DNA from 4 places in the Thioalkalivibrio sp. ALMg13-2 genome. Region 2 is predicted to be linked to each of the others. Evidence: predicted binding sites of a transcription regulator. Region 2 holds the regulator's gene; each other region holds the start of a gene.

The links. Region 2 encodes sigma-54, which starts transcription at its own class of promoters, with help from an activator protein. Its sites were predicted from a motif close to TGGCANGNTNCNTGCTT; they were not measured.
Region 1: a site for sigma-54 is predicted at 2,734-2,750, ahead of glnL (nitrogen regulation protein NR(II)). Genes of this name have one in related genera too.
Region 3: a site for sigma-54 is predicted at 2,733-2,749, ahead of fliL (flagellar basal body-associated protein FliL). Genes of this name have one in related genera too.
Region 4: a site for sigma-54 is predicted at 2,862-2,878, ahead of flgB (flagellar basal body rod protein FlgB). Genes of this name have one in related genera too.

Annotation. Positions count from the first base shown of each region.
Region 1 covers NZ_KB906100.1:100,971-105,481, reverse strand. The annotation lists gene F618_RS0100505 (TIGR00730 family Rossman fold protein) at 1-574, shown strand, start outside; gene F618_RS0100500 (DUF2782 domain-containing protein) at 577-969, shown strand; gene F618_RS0100495 (hypothetical protein) at 969-1,823, shown strand; gene F618_RS0100490 (DUF4124 domain-containing protein) at 1,926-2,573, shown strand; gene glnL (nitrogen regulation protein NR(II)) at 2,762-3,859, shown strand; gene ntrC (nitrogen regulation protein NR(I)) at 3,859-4,511, shown strand, end outside.
Region 2 covers NZ_KB906107.1:82,261-86,771, forward strand. The annotation lists gene lptA (lipopolysaccharide transport periplasmic protein LptA) at 1-297, shown strand, start outside; gene lptB (LPS export ABC transporter ATP-binding protein) at 294-1,064, shown strand; gene F618_RS0107335 (RNA polymerase factor sigma-54) at 1,153-2,637, shown strand; gene hpf (ribosome hibernation-promoting factor, HPF/YfiA family) at 2,654-2,992, shown strand; gene F618_RS0107345 (PTS sugar transporter subunit IIA) at 2,996-3,463, shown strand; gene hprK (HPr(Ser) kinase/phosphatase) at 3,512-4,511, shown strand, end outside.
Region 3 covers NZ_KB906103.1:41,445-45,955, forward strand. The annotation lists gene F618_RS0103970 (FliI/YscN family ATPase) at 1-869, shown strand, start outside; gene fliJ (flagellar export protein FliJ) at 866-1,312, shown strand; gene F618_RS0103980 (flagellar hook-length control protein FliK) at 1,378-2,490, shown strand; gene fliL (flagellar basal body-associated protein FliL) at 2,799-3,296, shown strand; gene fliM (flagellar motor switch protein FliM) at 3,307-4,281, shown strand; gene fliN (flagellar motor switch protein FliN) at 4,292-4,511, shown strand, end outside.
Region 4 covers NZ_KB906115.1:11,098-15,608, reverse strand. The annotation lists gene flgA (flagellar basal body P-ring formation chaperone FlgA) at 1-261, opposite strand, end outside; gene F618_RS0110530 (chemotaxis protein CheV) at 784-1,722, shown strand; gene F618_RS0110525 (protein-glutamate O-methyltransferase CheR) at 1,927-2,742, shown strand; gene flgB (flagellar basal body rod protein FlgB) at 2,959-3,366, shown strand; gene flgC (flagellar basal body rod protein FlgC) at 3,394-3,813, shown strand; gene F618_RS0110510 (flagellar hook assembly protein FlgD) at 3,824-4,498, shown strand.

The DNA of each region.
Region 1 (4,511 bases), on a different contig from region 2:
TGGTTCTGCACGCTTTCCCCCGGAACATCGCTATTACCAGCTGGGCGAGACGACCGCGCGCCAGTTGTCGGATGCCGGCTTTGCGGTGGTCAGCGGTGGCGGGCCGGGCATCATGGAGGCGGCCAACAAGGGCGCCTTCGCCGGGCACTCGCCCAGCATCGGCCTGAACATCCAGCTGCCCCACGAGCAAAGTTCCAATCCCTATCAGGACATCGGGCTCGGCTTTCGCCACTTCTTTTCGCGCAAGGTGATGTTCGTGAAGTATGCATCCGCCTACGTGGTCCTGCCGGGCGGCTTTGGCACACTGGACGAGCTGGCGGAGATCCTGACGCTGGTGCAGACCGGCAAGACCCGACGTATTCCCGTGGTCCTCGTGGGCAGCGAGTTCTGGAAGGGGCTGCTCGACTGGTTCCAGGATACCCTGGTGGAACAGGGCACCATCGACGAGGAGGACCTGCAGCTATACTCGTTGGTAGATTCGCCGGAGGATGTGGTGAGCGCGATTTTCGAGCACTACGAGACGCGCAGCTTCGAGCCGTCCGCGGAAGAAAAGAAACGACTGATGGAGCTGTGACGATGACCCCGACCCGCCTGAGCCTGCCCCTGTCGCTGCTGGCGGCCCTGCTGCTGGTGCCCGGTTCGGCGCTGGCGCAGGAAGACCGCGAGTGGGGGGATGCCCCGCCGCCGCCGGAACTGGACGAGGCTGCCGACCCGTCGCCTCCGGTGCTGGACGAGCGCGCCCGCGAGCAGCGCTCCCTGGAAGCAGCCGACATCATCATTATCGAGCGCGATGGCGAGACGCGGCGCGAGTACCGCATGGGGGGCGAGCTGGTCATGGTCGAGGTTACGCCCGCGGTCGGCCCGACCTACTACCTGATTGATACCACCGGCGATGGCACGCTGGATGGTCGCCGCAACGAGCTGGATCCCGACTTTGTACCCCCGTCCTGGGTGATTTTCCGATGGTAATGAATGAATCCGAAATTCAGCGCTGCGGCGAGCTTGCCGATCTGGCACTGACGGTCGGTCCCGAGGGGCCGGAACTCGACGGCCGGCCGGTGCAGTGCCTGCGCCTGCCGGCCGCCGCGGCGCCGGCCCTGGAGCAGGCCGTCGCCGAGGTCCCTGCTGGCTGTGGCCGCGTGATCGGCCGGGGTAAGGATGATGCGGCCGGGCAGGTGGTCCTGGTGCTCGAGCGTGGCCAGGCCATTCAGGGCACGGTCGCGGCCGAGGGGCCTGGCAGCCTGGAGGCCCTGGGCGAGCGCGCGGCCGACTGGCAGGGCCGCCACACGGCCGGCGCCCTGCCCGCTGGAGACGGCTACCGCCGCGGCGTGCTGCAGCAGAGGATGCGTGAGCGTGCGGACACAATCACGTCTTCGCTGGATGCCGAATCGCGGACGATCCTGGATACCGAGCTGCACCATCAGGGGCTGTACCGTTTCGAGGACCTGCCGCTGGCGGGAAGCGTCTGGCAGACGGTTCGCATCTATCCGGAGGGCGCCGGCCTGGCCGATCTGGTCCTCCCACCCGCGCCGGTGCCGGCCTTCTGGCAGGTCGCACGGCTCGCCCTGGCGGTCGCCGTGGATGACGCGGGGCGGCCGGATGCCGAGGGCTACCGGGCGTTGCTGTCCGGATATAACGGACGGCGGCCGTTGACCGCCATCGAGCGAGGGGCGGCGCCAACCCTGCTGCGCCTGGCTGCGCTGGACGACTGGCTTGCCGCACTGGAGGCCGGGGCCGATGGGCGCGCCGAGCGCGAACGGCTGGCAGCCCTTCAGGCAGAAGCGGCTCGCTTGCAGGGTATCTGGGTTCGCGCCGCGGCTTGAGGGCCCAGTCGGCCCGCACTGACGTATGGGGTGCCTGGGCCAGTCGTTCGCAAACACAACGAGGCGGGGTCGTGGATCCGTGCCTTCCAAGGAGGAAAGCCCATGTTCCGAATCGCTGTCTGGCTGGCGTTGCCCCTGGCCGCCCTTCTCGCCCCTGCGCTCCTGAGTGCCGACGTCTATCGCTGGACCGACGATCAAGGCAATGTCCACTTCGGCGACCGCCCCCCCGAGGGGAGCCGTAGCGAATCGGTCGATGTGCGTGAGCCGATGCGGGGCGTGCCGCTGGAGGGCGCGCGTGAGATCCTCGAGCGCCCCGTGCGCCCGCGCGGTCAGCCCGAAGCGGAGGGTGCCTACCAGCGGGTCGCTATCGCGCGGCCGGGGGATAGCGAGGGCGTGCGGGCGAACGATGGCAATGTGACCGCGGAGCTCGAGATTGAACCGGCGCTTGACGCCGATGCCGGTCACCGTGTGGTCTGGTTGCTGGACGGGGAGGCTGCCGGCGAGGGGGCCTCGACGAGCGCGACCTTCCAGGGCCTGAACCGCGGTGCCTATACCCTGCAGGCGCGGGTCGTGGACGAGTCGGGTCAGGAACTGGGCGCCAGCGATACCATCGAGTTCAACGTGCTGCGCATGGCCATCCCGCGCAGTCAGCAACAGCAGCAACGGCCCCAGCAGTTTCCGTCGGGCGGAGCACCGCAGGCACCGCAGGCTCCCCGGGCGCCGCAGCCGGTGACGCCTGGCCCGAATTGACGCCGGCACTCGCATAGCGCACCGAAGTGGTGCGGTTGACGCCCCAGATTGGTGCTATTATTGCACCACTCTGGGGCGTTTCGGTTTCAAGGGTGTCGGCGGCCAGGCTTCTGGTGTGACGCAGCCCTCGGCTTCAGCGTCCCGCCCGGCGATTTTCGCTTGGCGCGATTCCTGCTTGAGGCCTTTCGATGACTACGCCCGCTGCCAATCCCGGTATGACCACCCCGCCCTGGTGGGACGACCTCTCCACGGCCGTGCTGGTGACCGATGCGGAACTGCGCCTGCTGAGCCTGAACAGTGCGGCCGAGGTCCTGCTCGGGCTTAGCCGCGAACGCATCGTCGGTCACGGACTGGGGCAATGGCTCAAGTTGGACCGGAATCTGGCCAACCGCCTGCGTTCGGCGCTGACCCTGGATCAGCCGATCACGCTGCGTGCCCGTCAGATGGAGCCCCTCCGAGCCGACAGCTTCCTGGCCGACGTGATCATCACGCCACTGCACGCCGCCGGCGAGCGGCCAGGCCAGCTGCTGTTCGAACTGAACGCCATCGACCGCCACGAGCGCATCAGCCGCGAGGAACAGTTGCAGAAGCAGCAGGCGATCACCCGTGCAGTGACGCGCGGGCTGGCCCACGAGATCAAGAACCCGTTGGGCGGGCTGCGCGGCGCGGCGCAGTTGCTCGCCAGCGAGCTGGACGACTCGGGCCTCAAGGAATACACCCAGATCATCATTCGCGAGGCGGACCGCCTGCGCAGCCTGGTCGACCGCATGCTGGGGCCGAACAACATGCCGCGGCGCGAGGCCGTCAATCTGCACGAGGTCCTGGAGCACGTCCGGGGCCTGGTCAGCGTGCAACTGCCGCTGGGGCTGAAGATCCGCGGCGACTACGACCCCAGTATTCCCGACGTGCAGGCGGATCGCGACATGCTGGTGCAGGCCATCCTCAACCTGGTGCAGAACGCGGTGCATGCACTGGAAGACGGGGGGCAGATCACCCTGAGCTCGCGGATCCTGCGCCAGTACACGATCTCCGGGAAGCGCCACCGGCTGGTGGCCAAACTGAGTGTGCGCGACAACGGCCCCGGCATCCCGGAGGAGATCCGCGAACGCATCTTTTTCCCGATGGTCACCGGGCGCGCCGAGGGCACCGGGCTGGGGCTGCCGATTGCCCAGAGCCTGATCCAGCTGCATGACGGCTTGATCGAATGCCATTCGCGCCCGGGGGCGACCTCATTCGACATCCTGCTTCCTATTGATTCCCCCCAGGGCCGGGAGGAGACGCACTGATGGAACCCATCGTCTGGATCATTGACGACGACGACTCGATTCGCTGGGTGCTGGAACGCGCCCTCCAGCGTCACGCGATCGCCGTGCGCGGCTTCGAGACCGCGGACGCTGCCTGGGCGGCGCTCGAGCGGGATCCGGTCCCGGACACCATCGTCGCCGACATCCGCATGCCGGGCCTGAACGGGCTGGATTTCCTCGCCCGCATGCAGACCCGCCCGGATCCGCCGCCGGTCATCATCATGACCGCCTTCTCCGATCTGGAGAGCGCGGTGGGCGCTTACCAGACCGGGGCCTTCGAGTACCTGCCCAAGCCGTTCGACGTGGACGAGGCCGTGGCCCTGGTGCAACGCGCGCTGGAGGCGCGCCGTGCCGGGCAGGAGAACGGCCCCGCCGGTCCCGAGATCGAGGAGACCCCGATCATCGGCGAGGCCCCGGCCATGCAGGAGATGTTCCGTGCCATCGGGCGGCTCTCGCGCAGCAATATCACCGTGCTGATCAATGGCGAGTCCGGTACCGGCAAGGAGCTGGTCGCGCGGGCCCTGCACCAGCACAGCCCGCGCGCCGACCAGCCGTTGATCGCGCTGAACACCGCAGCCATCCCCAAGGATCTCCTGGAAAGCGAGCTGTTCGGTCACGAACGCGGCGCGTTCAC
Region 2 (4,511 bases):
GTGCGCACCCGCGATCGCCGCCCCTATGAAATGGAGGCCCACGGCGAGCCGGCACGCCTGGAATCACCCGATCCGGAAACCGGAGAGATGCGCATTGCCACCGCCCTGCGCATCGACTACCTGCTGAACGAGGACCGCATGATCCTCACCGACCAGGCCCATGTGATCACCACCAGCGAGGAGGCGCGCGGCAAGCGCATCACCTACGACCTGACGACCGACGTGATCGAGGCCGAACGCGGCGAAGGCGACAGCGAGCGCGTGCGCATCACCATCCAGCCGCGCGACGACGAATGAACGCCACCGCCCCCAGCCCATCCGCCACACCGGCACAAACCAACGACCGCCTGATCGGACGCGAGCTGACCAAGCGCTACGGCCAGCGCACGGTGCTGGACCAGGTGGACGTCGACCTCGCGCCCGGCGAGGTGGTCGGCCTGCTGGGCCCGAACGGGGCCGGCAAGACCACCTGCTTCTACAGCCTGGTCGGGCTGATCCGCCCCAATGCCGGGCGCATCACCCTGGGCGCGCGCGACATCACCCGCGCGCCCATCCACGTGCGCGCGCGCGCCGGCCTCGGCTACCTGCCGCAGGAGGCCTCGATCTTTCGCCGCCTGAGCGTGTGGGACAACCTGCAGGCCGTGCTCGAGCTGCGCCCCGGACTCGATCGCCACGAGCGCCGGCGCATTGGCGATGCGCTGATCGAGGAGTTCCAGCTCGAGACCGTGCGCCACAGCCCGGGCATCGCGCTGTCCGGCGGCGAACGCCGCCGCGCCGAGATCGCCCGCGCCCTGGCCGGGGATCCGCGCTTCATCTGTCTGGACGAGCCCTTCGCCGGGGTGGATCCGATCTCGGTCGGCGACATCCAGGACGTGATTCGGCATCTCGCCCAGCGCGGCATCGGCGTACTGATCTCCGATCACAACGTGCGCGAGACCCTCGGCATCTGCCACAGGGCCTATATTCTAAGCGAAGGCCGCCTGCTGGCCGCCGGGACACCGGACGAGCTGCTGGCCGATCCCCAGGTGCGCCGGGTCTATCTCGGCGAGAACTTCCGCCTGTGAAAGCGCCCCATATGCGGCCCGGTCGGTGCACAAACCACAAGGCAGGCTTTAAGATTCCATCAATGCCAACCCTCGCCCCGCATACCCGATGCTGAAACCCGGCCTGAATCTGCAGCTGGGTCAGACGCTGACCATGACCCCGCAACTGCAGCAGGCGATCCGCCTGTTGCAGCTGTCCACGCTCGAGCTCCAGGTGGAGATCCAGCAGGCGCTGGAGAGCAACCCCATGCTCGAACAGGTCGAGGACGAAGATGCCGAGGCCGACACCGAGCGCCTGAACCAGGACGGCGAGCTGGTGGAAGGCGATCGCATGGAGGCCACCACCACCAGCGACGACGTGATCCCCGAGGAACTGACGACCGACAGCCGCTGGGACGACATCTACGAGCCGGCCCCGACGCCCAACAAGGGCGTGGATGACCGCGACCCGCTGGAAAACACCAGCGACGACGACGGTGAGGGCCTGCAGGATCATCTGCTGTGGCAGCTGCATCTGAGCCATCTGACACCGCGCGACCAGCGCATCGGGGCGGCCCTGATCGACGCCATCAGCCCCGACGGCTATCTCGAGGGTGACCTGGAAACCCTGGCCGAGACCATCAGCCGAGGCGAGGATGAAACCGTCGGCGTCGACGAGGTCGAGGCAGTGCTCCACTGGATTCAGCAATGCGACCCGCTGGGGGTCGGCGCGCGCAACCTGCGGGAGTGCCTGGAGATCCAGCTACGCGAACTGGCCCCGGACGCCCCGGCCCGCGAGGCCGCACGGGCGATCCTGGAACACGGCATGGACAGCCTGGGCAAGCGCGACTACAAGGCCCTGCAGCGCCAGTCCGGCGTACGCGACCCGGACGAACTGGCCCGCGCACTGGACCTGATCCGCACCCTGAACCCGCGCCCCGGCGCACAGATCAGCTCCGCCACCTCGGAATACGTGGTCCCGGATGTCTACGTGCGCCACACCACCGAGGGCTGGCGCGTGGATCTAAACCCGGAGATCGCACCGCGTATCCGCATCAACGACCTCTACGCCGGCATGGTGCGCCAGGTCTCGGATGCCCGCGACAGCGCCTTTATGCGTGATCAGCTGCAGGAGGCACGCTGGTTCCTGAAGAGCCTGCACAGCCGCAACGACACCCTGCTGCGGGTCGCCGAGGCGATCGTCCACCGCCAGCAGGGCTTTCTCGAGCATGGCGACGTCGCGATGCAGCCATTGATCCTGCGCGACATTGCCGAGACCCTGGAGATGCACGAATCGACCATCTCGCGGGTTACCACGCAGAAATACATGCACACCCCGCGCGGGGTCTTCGAGTTCAAGTATTTCTTCTCCAGCCATGTCGGCACGAACGATGGCGGCGAGTGTTCCGCCACCGCCATCCGTGCCATGATTCGCGAATTGATTGGCGACGAACCCCCGAACAAGCCGCTCAGCGATGCCCGGCTCGCCCAGGTCCTGTCGGACCGGGGCATCAACGTAGCGCGCCGCACCGTGGCCAAGTACCGCGAGGCGATGCACATCCCTTCATCCAGCGAACGCCGGCAGATGGCCTCGATGCCCACCGGCAGCAAGTAACCAAGGAGTCCTGACCATGCAGATCAACCTGACCGGCCACCACGTGGACATCACCGACGCCCTGCGCGACTACGTCAACGAGAAGTTCGCGAAGCTGGAGCGCCACTTCGACAAGGTCATCGACGTCCACGTCGTGCTGACCCACGAGAAGACCCGGAATCAGCACAACCAGGCCGAAGCCAATCTCCAGGTCAGCGGCAATCACATCCACGCCGAGGCCTCTCACGAGGACATGTATGCCGCGATCGACGCGCTGATCGACAAAGTCGACCGTCAGCTGATCAAGCACAAGGAAAAGGTCAAGGACCACCACCGCGCCGAAGGTGCCCAGCGCAACCGCGAGCAGGCCTCCTGATCCATGACGATTGCCGAGTTGATCACCTCCGAGCGCATTGGCCTGCAACCCGAGTGCTCCAGCCAGAAACGGGCCCTGGAGGCCCTGGCGGACCTCCTCGCCGGCGGAGGTGACGGCACGGGACCGGGGAGCAACGCGATCTTCGAGGCCTTGTCCGCGCGCGAAAAACTCGGATCCACCGGTCTCGGCCATGGGGTTGCGATTCCCCATGGCCGCCTGGCCGATCTCGAGGCGCCGCGCGTGGCCGTGCTGCGCCTGGAAAAGGGCGTCGACTTCGACGCCATGGATCACGAGCCGGTCGATATCCTGATCGCACTGCTGGTCCCGGAGGCCGCCACCGGCGACCATCTCGACCTGCTGGCCCAGCTCGCCCGCGGCCTGTCTCAGCCAGACACCATCGGAGCGCTGCGCCGGGCCGGGGACGCGGCGGCCCTGGAACAGGAACTCGTGCGCCGCTTCAGCGAGGACTAAGCCCGTGGAACCCGCCTCCAGCCGCGATTCCGGCGCGCAGCGTCTGCCATGAACGAGGCGCTGGGAGAAGGCGGGATCGCCCGCGACATCAACGTGGAAAGCCTGATCCAGGCCATGGGAAACCGCCTGGATCTTCGCTTCGTACACGGCGAACATGCAGCACCCGACCGCAAGCTGGTCGGCGACGACGGGGACGACTTGCCGCTGGCCGGCCATCTCAACCTGATCCGGCCCAACCGCATCCAGATCATCGGCGACTTCGAGGCACGCTACATCTCCAGCCTCAGCGCCACCCAGTGCAACGACCTGATCCTGGAGATGGCCCGCACTGGGACCACCGCGGTGATCTTCGCCGAGGACACCTGTCCGTTCTCGGAGATGCCCGACGCCCCGCAGGAGGCGCTGCCGCTGATCCTGTGCTCCAGCACCAGCAGTCACGAGATCATCTCGCTTCTGCGCTATTTCCTGCAGCAGCGCCTGGCTCATTTCGAGGTGCGCCACGGCGTGTTCATGGAGATCCTCGGGATCGGGGTGCTGATCAGCGGCGCCTCCAGCGTCGGCAAGAGCGAGGTCGCACTGGAACTGATCTCGCGCGGGCATCGCCTGATCGCCGACGATGCCCCCGAGTTCGCGCGCATTGCGCCCGATATCGTGCGCGGCCACTGCCCGGCCCTGCTCCAGGACCTGCTCGAGGTGCGCGGTCTTGGGGTGCTCAACATCCGCGCCATGTACGGCGATTCCGCGATCAAGGGCGGCAAGTACCTGCGCCTGATCATCGACCTGCGCGATCATGGCGAACCCTCGCCGGTCCCCGATGACCGGCTGAACGGGCGCCGCGGCGAGATCGATATCCTCGGCCTGCGCGTCCCCTTGATCAGCCTGCCGATCGCGCCGGGGCGCAACATCGCGGTCATGATCGAGGCGGCCGTGCGCAACCACATGCTGCACATGCAGGGCTATATCGCTGGCGACGACCTGCGCGCACGCCAGCGCCGCCAGATGAGCGGCGAGACGGAGGAGCCGCCCTACCATCGCGCGGTGCCCGCCA
Region 3 (4,511 bases), on a different contig from region 2:
TGCTGTCGGTGGGTCGTGGTCAGCGCCTGGGTCTGTTCGCCGGATCCGGGGTCGGCAAGAGTGTGCTGCTGGGGATGATGACCCGCAACACGACGGCGGACGTGATCGTGGTGGGCCTGATCGGCGAGCGCGGGCGGGAGGTGAACGAGTTCATCCACGAGATCCTCGACGAGGAATCGCGCACGCGCACGGTGGTGGTCGCGGTGCCGGCCGACCAGTCGCCGCTGCTGCGCCAGCACGGGGCCTGGGTGGCCACTGCGGTTGCGGAACATTTCCGCGACCAGGGCCTGCACGTGCTGTTGCTGATGGATTCCCTGACCCGCTTTGCCCAGGGCGCCCGAGAGATCGCGATGGCGATCGGCGAGCCACCGGCCTCCAAGGGCTATGCGGCATCGGTATTCGCGCGCCTGCCGCAACTGGTGGAGCGTGCCGGCAACGGCGACGTAGGTGGCGGCTCGATTACCGCCTTCTACACCGTGCTGGCCGAGGGCGATGACCAGAACGATCCGATTGTGGACGCCGCGCGCGCGATCCTGGACGGCCACGTAGTGCTCTCGCGCGAGGTAGCGGAGACCGGGCGTTACCCGGCGATCGACGTTGGCGCATCGATTTCGCGCGTAATGTCCTCGCTGATCTCGCCGGAGCACGAGCGCGCAGCGCGGCGCTTCCGCGACCTTGCCACGACCTACATGCGCAACCGCGATCTGATCGCGGTGGGGGCCTATCGCAAGGGCGCCGACCCGCACCTGGACGAGGCGGTGGTGATGCACGAACGCCTGGAGGCGTATTTGGCGCAGGGTCGCGAAGAGGCCGTCGGCTTTGACCGGTCGCGGGATGACCTGTTGGCGCTGGTCGGCGGGGCGGCATGAACCCGAAGCGCCTGGAACGACTGTTGCGCCTGCGCCGGATCGAGGAAAGCGAGGCGACCCGGCAGCTGGGCGAACGTCTGCAGCAACTGGATGGCATCGCCGGTCAGCGCGAGCGCCTGGAAACCTATCAGCGCGAGTATCTGCAGGCGACCCTGCCGGATGACGCCAACGCCCTCAAGTGGCTGGCGGGCATGCGCGACCAGTTGCGCTCGGCGCTGGAGCAGCAGGATCTGCGGATCCAGGCGGCGGAGTCGCAGGTGGAGACCGCGCGCCAGGAGTGGCTGGAGCGTCACCGCAACTGCCTGTCGCTGGAGAAGCTGCTGCAGCGCCGGAAGGCCGAGACGGCGCTGCACGACGCCCGGCGCCAGCAGACCGAACAGGACATGTGGGCGACCCGCCAGGCCTATGCGCGCGAGGAAGACGCCCGTTGGCAGGGTTCTTGAATGGACCGTGAATATCGATTGAGGCAAGGGCCCGGGGATGACCCCGGCATACCGAGGATCCGGACATGATCGCGACACAGAACACCGGTCAGGGAATGTTGCCGCTGCTGCAACTGCTGGGCGGCGGGGGCTCACTGCAGGACCTGGACGACCTGAAGGGGCTGGACGGCGGCCTGAAGGGGCTGAAGGGCAAGGACGGGGAGGGGTTCCTCGCGGTCCTGGAGCCGCAGATGGAGGCCTTGCTGGCGAACCTGGGCGTGCCCGCCGACGAGCTGGAAGGGCTGGATCTGGAGGCCATGCTGGCGCGACTGCAGAATCTCCTCGACGGGCAGGAGTTCGCCGCGGGCGACGAGGCGGGTGGCAAGGGCTTGCCGGTGGCCAGCCTGATGGCAGCAGTGCAGGAACCGGGGCGTGTGGACGCGGCCCGCGGGGAGGCGGGCGCCTCTGGCCGCGGTGGCGCCGAGGGCCAGGCGTTGCCGGTCAAGCCCCTGCCTGCGGCCGTCATGCGCCTGTTTGTCGAGGCCAGCCAGGCGGCGGGCGGTCGCGACGGCCTGGCCGCATTGAAGCCCGAACTGCTTGGCGTCCAGGGCGGGTTGTCGCGGGAGAACGTGCTCGATGTCCTCGCCCAGTGGATGACCCAGGGCGGCGGGGACGACGAGTCGCGCCGCGGGCGTACGGATCCCCTGGGGGGCGTCCTGCCGGCTCTCTCCGGTTTGCAGGCCGAGGGGGCGGAGGCCGCGCGCGCGCTGCCGCGACTGGACCTGACCCGGCTCCTGCAACAGCCCAATGGGGCCCGCGAGCTGGCCGACCAGGTGCGCATGCTCGCCCAGGCACAGGGTGGGCGAACCGAGCTCAAGCTGCATCCCCCGCAGCTGGGCAGTCTGGATATTCGGGTGCTGGTCGAGGGTGACCGCACAAGCATCCAGTTCATCAGTGCCAATCCGGTGACCCGCGAGGTCCTGGAGGCGGCCATGCCGCGCTTGCGCGACAGCCTGGCCGAAAGCGGGCTGATGCTCGAGGACGCGACCGTTTCTGACCAGGCGGCCGAGGAGCAGGCCGAGCAGGATGAACGCCAGGCAGCCGCCGAGGCCGCTTCCGAGCTGGCCGAGGTCGAAGACAACGAGAATGAGGGCAGCACGCTCTCGATGCTGAATCGGCGCCTGGATCTGTTTGCCTGAGTCGCGCCGGGCGCCGCCCGGTCTCGTGATATCGGGTTGGCCGCCAACGGTGTAGCTCCTGCCCCATGCGGTACATGTTCGCTGCCGTAGCGCTTTCCCGCGACTGCCGCCAAGATTCCGTCTTTCCCGCGCGGCGGGCGGCCGATTCTTGACGTTATCGCCCGTGCCTTCCCCCGAAGTATCCTTCATTGCCTTCCAGCATTGTCCCCTAACTATCGAATAAACCAATAGAAAGTCTATGCTGGCATCCGCCTTGCTAAGGTCTTTGCCGAGAGCAAATCCTCGGTTTACCGGACAGCGAGTGCGACATGGCGGATAAAGAAGTCAATCTGGACGACGACGAAGGCGGCGCCCCCAAGAAGGGCGGCATGGGCAAGCTGATTCTGCTGTTGCTGATCGTGATCCTGCTGGTGGGTGGTGGTGCCGCTGCGGCCTGGTTCTTCCTGGTTGCGGGCGACGATGACGCCGAACAGGTCGAGGAAGGCCCCCCCGAGCGCTTCTACACCAGCCTGGAGCCGATGACCGCGAACATCGATGCACCGGGCCGCATCCGCTATCTGCGTGCCGAGGTGAGTCTGGTGACCCACGATGCGCCGGTGATCGAGGCGTTGGAGCGGCATATGCCGGCGATCCGCAACGACATCCTGGGCATCCTGTCGGAACAGCGTTACGAGGATCTCAATACGCGTGGTGGCAAGGACGCGCTGGCGGAGGAGCTGAAGGAAGCGATCCGCGGGATTCTGCGCTCGCGGGATGCGCCGGACGCGGTCGAGGCCGTGTTGTTCAACGAACTGGTGATGCAGTAGGAGCCCGGTTATGGCGCAGGCGGATATCCTTAGCCAGGACGAGATCGATGCCCTTCTGCATGGTGTGGACGACGGGGACGTCGAGACCGAAGACCCGTATCCGAGTGACGGTGAGGCGCGGGACTTCAACTTTGCCACGCAGGATCGGATCGTCCGTGGGCGCATGCCCACGCTGGAGATGATCAACGAGCGCTTTGCGCGTCAGCTCCGGGTCCGTCTGTTCAATGTACTGCGCCGCTCGGCCGAGATCTCGGTGGTCGGCACCCGTATCACCAAGTTCTCCGAGTACATGCACTCGCTGTTTGTCCCCACCAGCCTCAATCTGGTGCGGGCGCATCCACTGCATGGCACCGGCTTGTTCGTGTTCGATCCCAAGCTGGTGTTCATCCTGGTCGACAACTTTTTCGGTGGCGACGGACGCTACTACACCCGCATCGAGGGACGAGACTTCACCCCGATGGAGATGAAGGTCGTCCACGGTGTGCTGGAGGGGGCCTTCGAGGATATGCAGAAGGCCTGGCAGCCGGTGATGGAGCTCAAGTTCGAGTTCCTGAACTCCGAGGTCAACCCACAGTTCGCGAACATCGTCTCGCCGACCGAAATCGTGGTTATCAGCGAGTTCCACATCGAGCTCGACGGGGGCGGCGGCAATCTGCACGTGACCCTGCCGTACTCGATGATCGAGCCGATCCGCGAGCAGCTGGATACCGGGATCCAGTCGGATCGCTCCGATGTGGACCAGCGCTGGATGCACGCGCTGCAGGAGGAGATCCAGACCGCCGAGGTCGAGATCAGCTCCATGCTGGCGCAGACCGAGGTCACCGTGCGCGAGCTACTGGATATCCAGCCGGGCGACATCATCCCGGTAGACCTCCCCGAGAAGATCACCTTGCAGGTCGAAGACATCCCGATGTTCCGCGGGAAGTTCGGCGTATCCAATGGCATGAATGCGATCCAGGTTTCGGAACGCATCATCAAACGATAGAGGGCGCAGCATGGCTGACACCGACGATCCCAAGCAGGACACCCGCACCCCGGATGAAGAAGGGGTGGAAGAACAGACCACGGCCGAGTCGGAAGGCGGTTCCGACGACCAGGCGCTGGCCGACGAATGGGGGGCCGCCCTGGCCGAACAGTCCGCCCTGGCCGAACAGAAGGGCGACGAAGAGGCCGCCGACCCGGACGCCCTGCTGAATGAGGCGCAAGGCGGTGGGG
Region 4 (4,511 bases), on a different contig from region 2:
GGTCACCGGGCCGGCACACTGGATATGGACAGCGGTGTTGCCGTCACGCCGCCCGCCGGGTGGGAAACGCGCTTCCAGGCCGTCCGTACAGGGGACGAGGCGCAGACGCTTGTCGAGCTGGCCAATCTCGATGGAAACATCCTTCTCGGTATCGGTAACGCCCAGTTCCTGAATCAGGAACTGCTCGGCGGCGTGGCGGATGTCGTCAACCGGGTGGACTTCGGCCCGGACGCTGGTAGACAGCAGTACCAGGGTGAACAAGAGGGCGACTCCGGCAAGGAGACGCGGAATGGCTCGCACGTTTTCGCTCGAGTCGGTCACGCTCGCTGGCGAGGCACCGGAGGGCCCGCCTTTTCCTGGAACGAATGAGGCCCCAACGCGAACGAGCGAACGGATCAGCGTCTTCCTGGCAGCGGAAGAAAATTCTGAAATGGGTCGGCGCTGGTTCATGTTGCGGTCCTGTTTGGTCCTGTCCTGCGCAGCCAGTTCGGTGCGGGCGTCGGACTGTGCGCGAATGGCTCGGGTTTGGCGGATCTTGCGTCGATGTCGAGCGAGTCGCGTGCGGTTTCAGTACGCAAAAACATGCAGATGTCGTGCCAATGAATGGGCATCCCGCGCCGCGCGCGCATTCAAGGCCCGTCGCGGGCGGCCGTTATGGCCATGAGGCGGCGTCAGAAGGCGCATGCACGCAAATGCAAATGACAGGCCGGGGTTGCGCGGTGCACACTTGGCCTTTGAGGCCTGTCCGGTGCTAAGAGCAATCGGGGCAAGGAGAGCGGCACGATGAGTCAATTCATTGACGATGTGAATCAGCGAACCCAGTTGGTGGGGCAGAACCGCATGGAGCTGCTGCTGTTCCATCTGGGCGGGTCGCAGACCTTCGGGATCAATGTCTTCAAGGTCCGCGAGGTGATTCCGTCGCCGCCGCTGCGTCAGATTCCCGGCTCCATGAGCGTGGTACGCGGAGTGGCGACGTTGCGTGGCGGTACCGTGCCGATCATTGACCTGGCGCGAGCGATGGGCCTGCGTGGCGCCGTCGGGGCGGTCGACAACGGGGAGCAGAAGGTGGTGGTCACCGAGTTCAATCGTTCGGTGCAGGGCTTCTGGGTGTCGGCCGTGGACCGTATCGTCAACGTGAACTGGCAGGACGTGAAGTCGCCCCCGCGCGGAACCGGGCGCGAATCCTTCCTGGTGGCCGTCACGGAGATCGACAACAAGCTGGTCGAGATTATCGATGTCGAACGGGTGCTCTCCATCGTGAACCCGCTGCCCAGCGAGATATCGCCATACATCCGCGAGAACGCCCGCGAGGCCAGCGGGCGCAAGGTTGTGATCGTCGATGACTCGGTGGTGGCGCGCAAGCAGATCGAGGGGGCGATCAAGGGACTCGGTTTCGAATACGATGTCTTCAAGGATGGCCAGGAAGCACTGGACTTCCTTGAGCAGAAGGCCGCGGAAGGGCCGGTAGGCGACCAGGTCGAACTGGTGATCTCGGATATCGAGATGCCACGCATGGATGGCTACACCCTGACCGCGCGCATCCGGGACAATCCCGCGCTGCAGAATTTGCGGGTGCTGCTGCACTCCTCACTGAGTGGGGAATTCAACACGGATATGGTCAAGCGCGCCGGGGCCGATGCCTTTTTGTCCAAGTTCAATCCCGACGAGCTGGCGAATGCGGTGCTGGACCAGACCGGGCGCCCGGATCAACAGGCCGAATGACCGGTCGGGCGGAACCGCGTTGCCGCTCGGCAAGCCCGGAGCGGCGACGGGTGGCCGCCACTCGGGCTGTATGGTGCCATGCGCGCGACGCCGTATACTCGATCCGATCTTCGGGATCACCCCGGTTTTCCGGCCAAGAGGCCCCGGTCAAGGATTCGTCATCAGGATGCCTAATCACGATGGACAGCGCTCAGGGATGACTCGGTGATCGATTCCCGCGACTACGAGGAGTTCTCCCGCTTTCTGCAGGACTGCTGCGGTCTGGTGCTGGGCGACAGCCGCCAGTACCTGGTTTCCAGTCGTCTGTCGCGCCTGCTCGACGAGTTTGACTTCAAGAGCGTCCCGGAACTGCTGCATGCCATGCGGCAGGCCCCGAATCCGCGCCTGCGCACCCGCGTGATCGATGCGATGACGACCAACGAGACGTCCTGGTTCCGCGATGGCTTTCCGTTCGAGATCCTGCGTCACGTGTTGTTGCCGGAACTGGCCGCGAAGGGAGGCAGCATCAAGGTCTGGTCCGCGGGCTGCTCCAGTGGGCAGGAGGCCTATACGATCTCGATGGTAGTCTCGGAATGGGAGGAGTCGCGGCCGGCCCGGAAGGTTCCGGTCTCCATTCTGGGCACGGACCTGTCAGAGAAGATCCTGGACGATGCGCGGCGGGCCGTGTACGACGGCCTGAGCATCGTGCGCGGGCTCAGCGAGAGCCGGCGCGCGCGCTTCTTCGAGACCGTCGCGGATGGCCACAAGGTGATCCCGGATGTGCAGCGTCGCTGTCGCTTTCAGAAGCTCAACCTGATCGACAGCTATGCGGCGCTGGGCAAGTTTGACCTGGTGTTCTGCCGCAACGTGCTGATCTATTTCTCGGGCGACACCAAGCGACAGGTTCTTGACGCTATCGCCCGGCAGATGAATCCGGGCGGGTATCTGTTTCTTGGCGCTTCCGAGACCGCAGGGCCCTATACCCAGGCTTTCGAGACCGTACGAACCGAGTACGGCTCGGTACTTCGTCTGAAGTCCTGATGTAATCCAGCCCCGGGGCTGATTCCCGGGAACGCCCGTGCAATGCGGGCGGCGAGTCGTTCCATCCCTTCCCCTGGCTGCCCGCTGTGCCTGCGCCCCTGCGGCACGCCGCTTGAGAATGGCATAACGATTGCTTCAGTCCCCCTGCAAAGGGTCGCAATCGGTGCGCCCCGTTCTCCAAGCGAGGGTCCGCCACGGGCGGACAGGACGGAAGCGATGAGTCTCTCTCTCGACAAGGCGATGGGTATTTCTCCGCAGGCCGTGAACGTGCGGGCGCAGCGCATGGAGCTGTTGGCCTCCAACATCGCCAACGCGGATACCCCGAACTACAAGGCGCGGGATATCGATTTTCGTGCGGTGCTCGAATCCGCGGCCGGCGGCGGCAATAGCTTGCCCATGGCGCGCAGCCAGGCGGCGCATCTCGACCCCAACGCCGGCGCGATGAACGGGCAGGTCGAGGCGCTTTACCGTGTCCCCTCGCAGGCGTCGCTGGATGGCAACACGGTGGACCCGCAGATGGAGCGGGCCGCCTTTGCCGAGAACGCCGTTCAATACCAGAGCAGCCTGGAATTCCTCAATCGCCGGGTCTCCGGCATCCGCGAAGCCCTGCGGGGCGACCGCTAACGCGGACCTGATCGGGAGATCGATGTCGTGAGCAACCTCTTCAGTCTGTTCAATACCTCCGCCTCGGCGCTGTCGGCGCAGTCGGTGCGCCTGAACACCGTGGCCTCGAACCTGGCCAACGCGAACACCGCCGCGACCAACCCCGATGAGGCCTATCGCGCCAAGCAGGTGCTGTTCCAGAGCGTGATGGACCAGGCCAACCCGAACGGTTCGTCGACGGCCGTTCGGGTGGCCGGCGTGACCGAGTCGCAGGCGGCGCCGCATGCGCATTACGAACCCCATCACCCGCAGGCCAACGAGGAGGGCTACATCTTCCGTCCGGCCATCAGCGTGGTGGAGGAGATGGCCAACATGATGTCCGCCTCGCGCAACTACGAAGCCAACGTGGAGGTGATGGAGACCTCGCGTCAGCTGCTCCAGCGCACATTGCAGATCGGTCAAGGCTAGGGAGCCATCGATGACACAGATATCCCCCGAATTGCTGGATCGCCTGGGCCTCTCGCGCCCCGAGCAGAAACAGGACAAGGACATGGACCGCCTGGGCCAGTCCGACTTCCTCAAGCTGATGACGACTCAGCTGGAGAATCAGGACCCGATGGAGCCGATGGACAACGGCGACTTCCTGGGCCAGATGGCGCAGTTCTCGACCGTGACCGGCATCGAGGAGCTGTCCAAATCCTTCCAGCAGCTGGCCCAGTCGCTGGGCCAGAACCAGACGCTGCAGGCCGCCTCACTGGTAGGCAAGGACGTGCTGGTTCCCGTCGAATTCGGCGAGCTGGGTCCGGACGGCATGGTCAAGGGTGCGGTGGACCTGGATCGCTCTACGGAGGAGCTGCAGATCGACGTGTACAGCCCGAACGGCGAGCGCATCCGCCGCATGAACCTGGGGGCCGCCGGCAGCGGCCTGCAGGAGTTCAGCTGGAACGGCATGCGCGACGACGGGACCTTCGCACCCCCGGGCGTCTACGAGTTCAAGGCCACGGCCCGCTCCGGTACCCAGTCCGAGGCCGTGGATACCTTCCTGGATGCCCGCGTGGAGAGCGTCGCGGTGGGTAACGATTCCGGGCTGGCACTGACCGTGCAAGGCCTGGGCGAGATCAGCTTTTCGGATGTACGGCGGATTGGCGGCTGACGCCCAAACCGCG